2 regions of the Mucilaginibacter sp. PAMB04168 genome follow, and region 1 is predicted to be linked to the other one. Evidence: riboswitches for the same ligand, from Rfam matches in the RefSeq annotation. Region 1 holds a riboswitch; the other holds the start of a gene.

Region 1 (3,211 bases):
GTTACGCCTTTTGGCCAGGGGCGTGATAGGACCCAGATAGCCAAAGAAATTAATGCTTACAATGCCATTAACAAGGAAGAAAGCGACAAAGCGGGCGTAAGCTATACTAATATTACGCCTATATCACGCCAGGCCATTGCCGACCCTACGCTGGTTGCTAGCGATGGTTTACATCCGTCGGGTAGAATGTATATGTTATGGGTAGATATGCTGGTTAACGAGGTAGCAAAGAATTTGCAGGTTAAATAGCGCTCAGTGTTTCGAGCAGTAACAGAAAGTCTTATTTAAAATGTATTTGTACATCATACCTAAGAGACTACCACTTGGCTATCGCTCCTTATATATATAAAATAGGATTAAAAAGTATTTGCCAGTTCCTAATTTTATAAATTTTGATTTTGGCGATGAACTTAGTTCTTCTTGAAAAATCCGTTCATTAATCTGTCACTTCCATCCACACTATATTTTTCCACGCCTTTACGTTGTGCGCTGTAGATGCCTGTATCGCCGCTAAAAAAATAGGCGGTAAAGCAGGCCACCGCAAAAAGCAGGGCGTGCTGGCTGCCAAATAGCTCAATACCCATTATGGTGCAGGCCAACGGGGTGTTTGATGCGCCGGCAAAAACAGCTATAAAGCCTAAAGCTGCAAACAAGCTCTCAGGTGCATTAAATATATTGGCAAGGGTATTGCCCAACGTGGCGCCAATGTAAAAAAGAGGGGTAACTTCGCCACCCTTAAAGCCGGTGCCAAGTGTAATGGCGGTATAGATAAGTTTCCACAACCAGCTAAAAAAGTGTGCCCCACCTTGCTCAAAGGCCGATACAATGGTTACTGCGCCGGGGTATTCGGGTTCTACCCCCAAGCTTAAATAATCGGGCTTACCTAAGAGGAGCGTGAGCAAGATAATGATTATGCCGCCCACAGCCGGAATCATCCAGCCTGTTTTAATGAAGTTGTTGGCTATCGTTTTAATCCCATGTGTGGCTTTGGCAAAAGCATAAGCCGCTAATCCAAAAAATACGGATGAAACTATAACTTTTACAAGCAACCAAAAGTTAACGGCTATGTGATGGCCATAAATGGTTTGGCCTGTGGTTAAATATCGAATATGGTAGGTGGTATGCTGCACGCCCCAGGCTGCTACAGTAGCATCACCTATTAAACCGGCTATAAGGCAGGGGATAAGCGCATTGTATTGAATGCGGCCTATGGTAACTACTTCCATGGCGAATATAGTTCCTGCCAGCGGCGTACCAAACACGGCACCAAAGCCCGCTGCTACGCCTGCCGTAAGCACAATGCGCAAGTCTTTAGCGCTGAGTTTAAACAAGCTGCCAATCCAGTGCGCTATGCTGCCGCCTATCTGTACGGCAGTGCCTTCGCGCCCGGCCGATCCGCCAAACAAGTGCGTAATTACGGTGGTTGCCAAAATAAGTGGAGCCATGCGCTTAGGAATACCGGCTCCCGGCTCGTGTATTTGGTCAATAATCAGGTTATTGCCCTTTTCAGCAGACTGACCGTAAAGCTTATACAAAAAATGAATAGCAATACCCGCAAAAGGCAGTAGATATAAAAGCCAGGTATGTGCAAAACGATAATGAATGCTCCAGTTAAGCAGCCACAAAAATAGGGCAACCATGCTGCCCACAGCTACGGCCACCGGAATAGTTACGATCGTCCAACGGAGTAAATACTGTAAGGCCGAATAATGCCTGGAAGAAAAAAGTTTATACATAAACCTGCAGTGCCATAAATTACAATTTACCGGGCAGGCGTCATCAGCTTTTGCAAGCGGTTCAATTAGGTGGAGCACCATCACCTTTTGGTATAACGCAAATGTATAAAATTGCCTTACTTATCTCAAGTAGTTAACTTGAAGAAGGAGCTAAATAGATAGAAGTTATACTTATGGTTTTGGTAGGTAAGGTAGTTCCTGAACAGGCAAGGGTGAACCTACCGACCAGTTTTCCAGATCATGTACTGCCATAAAAACGTAATCAGGGTAAGTGGTATCGGGCATGTACGGCTCCAGGTCTTTTAATCGCAATAAGTCAGCCGTCAGGCTGTCGTAATCAACCGGGAATGGAACAATCAAGATTTCCTGTATCGTTAAACCGTTATGTTCTTCGCCTATTAAGTGCCGGTTTTCGTCTAGTAATATTTCAGCTTCTTCAAAGGTCATTGCGCTTAAGTTTTGTGATAATAACGTAAGCAATTTAAAAAGAGAATGTTTGCAGTAATGTATGCGGTTTGCGTTACGGACAGTTAAAAACTACTTCAACAACAGTTCAATTAACTTGCCTTCTAACGCTGCGCCGCGAAGGTTTTTGCCTACAATCTTGCCATCAGGATCAATCAAAAAGTTTTGCGGTATGGCGTTCACATAATACAGCATTGCTGCTTCATTGTTCCATTCTTTAAAATCACTCACCTGGGTCCAATCTAAATTATTTTGCTTGATGGCATTTAACCAGGCTGTTTTATAAGTGGCTTTATCAAGCGATACGCCCAGAACGGTGAACTTTTTGTAATACTTTTCATAAACCCTAACTAGGTTTGGGTAACTCTGCAGGCAAGGTTCGCAGTTGGATGACCAAAAATCGAGCAGTACGTATTTGCCCCTTAAAGATGATAACTTAATCGGGTTTCCGGCGGTATCTGGCTGGGTAAAATCGGGTGCTGTAACACCTATGGCCGTTGCCCTTAACCCAACAAACGACTGTTGCAGTTTTTTGCCTGCATCGGTTTCTTTAAGCTTTGTTGCCAGGTTGTTGTACAAAGGCTCAATAACAGACAAATCTGCCGATGGCCCACCCATTGAGCTTAAGGCCATCAGGCTTAAATAACTGTCGGGATGCGCAATAATGAATGTTCTGAGCGCGGCCTCCCGCTCTTTTTGAATAGCTTGAAACTTATCTTGCAAAGTATTCTGATAAACGGCCGAACGTTGCATGTCGGCCGTGGCTGCGCGCTGCTCGGCCTGCAGTTGTTGCCCTTTTAGGTATATGGGAGCCATGGCTGTACTCAATTGCTCGTTATCGGCATTTATGGCTGAACCCGTAATTTGCGTGTTGGAGATGGAGTCGGCTCCCGCAATGTATATATTGCCTTTTTCCAGGTAAAAGCTCAGTACGTCATCATCTGGCTTAAAACCTTTAAAACCTGCTCCCTTGTGGTCAACCAGCATAAGTGCGCTAACCGGCGCCAGTA
Region 2 (3,211 bases), 1.6 Mb from region 1:
CGGTGACATTTGCGGTGGCACGCCCCCGCCTGGTTCATGTATCTCATCCATGATCAGGTTATTGCCTTTTTCAGAAGATCTGCCGACCGAGCGATAGATCAAGTGGATCAGTACCCCGGCCAGCGGGAGCAAAAATAGAAGCCAGGGATGATGGAACCGGTAAATGATGGCCAGGTCCAGTATCCATAGAAACAAGGCGACCATACTTCCGATAGCGACAGCTACCGGAAGTATAAGCAAGCTCCACCTGATCAGTTCTTTAACGATCCGGTAGCGCTCCGAGGTGATAAGGGCTTTCATATCCTGATCTGCTGCTACCGTTTAAAAGTTTCGATCCCTGCAAAACGGGCCTTGCTACCCAGTTCCTGTTCAATGCGTAAAAGCTGATTAAATTTGGAGACCCGCTCCGAGCGGCAGCCACTTCCCGTTTTAATATGCCCGGCATTGGTGGCTACCACCAGGTCAGCGATGGTCGTGTCCTCGGTTTCACCGCTTCGGTGGGAGATGAAACAATGGTAGCCGTTCTGCTGCGCCAATGCTACAGCTTGTAAGGTCTCTGATACCGTGCCTATCTGATTAAGCTTGATCAATACGCTGTTCCCGATACCACGATCGATGCCTTCCTGAATGATCGAAGGGTTCGTGCAAAAGATATCGTCGCCGACCAATTCCACTTCGCTGCCCAGCTGATCGGTCATGATCTTCCAGCCATCCCAGTCATTTTCGCCCAAACCGTCTTCTAAAAGCACGATAGGATAGGTTCGGATCCATTTTGCCCATAGATCGACCATCTCTTCCGAGGTATAACGCTGCTGGTCACTTTTGTACATTTTGTAATGACCATTATCCCACATTTCACTGGTAGCCGGGTCCAGGCAAACAGAGATATCCTCGCCGGGTTTGTATCCGGCTTTCTGAATAGCTTGCAGGATCACTTCGATGGCCTCTTCATTAGAGCGGAGGTTGGGCGCAAAACCACCTTCATCGCCCACACCGGTATAATAGCCTTTGTCAGATAATAGCTTTTTCAATGTATGGAATACCTCTTCTCCCATGCGGATACTTTCTTTAAAGTTCGGCGCATGGTGCGGGGCGATCATGAATTCCTGAAAATCCAGGTTATTGTCCGCATGCCGACCACCGTTGATCACGTTCATGCATGGGACCGGCATCACATAGGTATCGCGCTCGATAAGCTGACGGTAAAGGGGAATCTTTTTGGATACAGCGTTGACCCGCGCAAAGGCGATGGAAGCGGCCAGAATGGCGTTAGCGCCTAACCGAGCCTTATTAGGTGTTCCGTCCAGGTCGATCAGCATTTTGTCAAAGGCTGCCTGATCCGCAAATGCAGAGCCGATAACCGTGCGCTTAACTTCCTGATTGATTCCAGCTACTGCTTTTTCAACGCCCTTGCCCTGATAGCGGCTTTTGTCGCCGTCGCGTAGTTCCACCGCTTCTTTCTCACCAGTGCTGGCACCCGATGGTGAGATTCCCCTTGCTGTGGATCCATCTTCTAGAGTGATCTCCGCTTCAACGGTCGGATTACCTCTTGAATCCAAAACTTCCCTGGCCATAATGTTCTTGATGTTCATTTTATGTTGTTTTTAAAAGTTTAAATCGTATGGATAAAACCATGAACTAATGCCGGAACAATGAGCAGGGAGGTGACCTGACTAGATACGAGACGGAATAGAAAAGGGATTTGTGTATCGCTGATCATTCACCTACAATAATGTTCACGACAAAACCTGCAAGGTTTTATCTATGCTATAATTGTAGGCGTCATCAGCACGAGGCGGTTATTTTGAACGGAAGACACCATTTCCGTTTAGATCATAACAAATAACAAACCATTTGTTTTTAAAAAAATGATCGTTTTTATTTTGCGCCTAAGTAACGCGGTATCCCACTGCCGGTAACCAATCGATTTGAATTTGACAGGGATATAATCATAGGCTTAGAAATATAGCATCCCCCTTTTTTCACGGAATATTATCGCATGATATAAAAAGAGGGGGCATCCTCAAACAGGTGATCGTTAAAAATGGTCATTGGAGATGCGCTTGCTGAAACCGCGATCACGATTCACTTTGACCGCCAACTGGAGGAGAACATGCTGAATATGCGTGCAGAATTTCTGCTGACCAGGCTCAACCTGAAAGTAAATTATGCGGAATTTCGTTATTTGCTTAAAGCAGCCAGTGTACTGAACCGGCGGTAGAAGATCTTTGATTGCAAAAAAGAAAAGCCCCTAAGGGCTTTTCCTAACCTTCCGATTGCGGCTGATGAACTACTCCCATCATGTAATCAGCTGCTTTCTGCGCTTGTCCTGCTGCTTTCAGGATCAAGGTCTTATCATTCTTCAACGCTTTCAGCCAGCCTTGCAGGTAAGCGGCACTGTTCTGGATGGTTTGCTGTTGTATCCCGGTAATGGCGCATAGAAATGCAGCGGTCAGTTCAGCCGTAAGTTCTTCCCTCGAATAAGCCTCACTACCGTATTTGTTGGGATGGGTGATCTCTTTACGGCGTAAACGGCTTTCATGCCCCGTGCTATGCGCCAGTTCGTGAAACAAGGCACAGTAGTATTCCTCGCTGCTGTCAAATCGGGCGATGTCCGGCACGGCTACCAGGTCTTTCAGCGGATAATAAACCGGGTATTGGCCGTTGAGGTTCAATCGTGGCCTGTTGGGCATCTCTTGAATGATCTGCTCACAAGCGGCTATCTCCTCGGCATCTGACCTGAACAAGGCTTCGACCTTTGGAAACTCAATGCCCTCGGTCTGGTCGATGTTAAACACGGTATGTACCTTGGGCACCATACGTGTCTGTTGTGCAGCGCTGTCACCGTCGGTTAATTGCTTTGCTGCATCATCATCCAATCCTTTGACCTTAATGCTGGCCCAGTAGGTGATCTTTGTGCCTTTCTCGCCTTTCTTAATGGTGCCACCTAAGTCCTGTGCCTGTTTGAAGGTGATGTAATACGGCAGGCTGTAGCCCTTCAGCATCGTGTGGAAATTGAGCCAGAAGACATTCCAGCCCCGGTAGCTGATCCCGGTCGTTACGTTCATCGGGAAGCCGACCTGGTTCCAGCTGCAACGCCACACGATGTTGCCGCTTTCCATTTGTTCGATCACTGCGTCTGTTACTTCCTGATAGGTGTCCTTAAAATTCTTAGTAGTTGCCATAACCTTAAAGTTTTAATGCGTAAAAA

Evidence for each region. A riboswitch is a leader RNA that binds a small molecule or an ion and turns the genes downstream of it on or off. The one in region 1 is predicted to bind fluoride.
Region 2: another riboswitch for fluoride. It lies ahead of eno (phosphopyruvate hydratase); the one in region 1 lies ahead of ABDD94_RS18755 (voltage-gated chloride channel family protein).

What each region holds. Positions count from the first base shown of each region.
Region 1 covers NZ_CP155079.2:4,443,499-4,446,709, reverse strand. Annotated here, with positions in the region: gene ABDD94_RS18760 (SGNH/GDSL hydrolase family protein) at 1-249, shown strand, start outside; gene ABDD94_RS18755 (voltage-gated chloride channel family protein) at 411-1,736, opposite strand; fluoride riboswitch at 1,764-1,830, opposite strand; gene ABDD94_RS18750 (hypothetical protein) at 1,908-2,183, opposite strand; gene ABDD94_RS18745 (TlpA disulfide reductase family protein) at 2,274-3,211, opposite strand, start outside.
Region 2 covers NZ_CP155079.2:710,916-714,126, forward strand. Annotated here, with positions in the region: gene ABDD94_RS03030 (voltage-gated chloride channel family protein) at 1-300, opposite strand, end outside; gene eno (phosphopyruvate hydratase) at 315-1,592, opposite strand; fluoride riboswitch at 1,770-1,835, opposite strand; gene ABDD94_RS03040 (hypothetical protein) at 2,045-2,221, shown strand; gene ABDD94_RS03045 (zincin-like metallopeptidase domain-containing protein) at 2,265-3,185, opposite strand.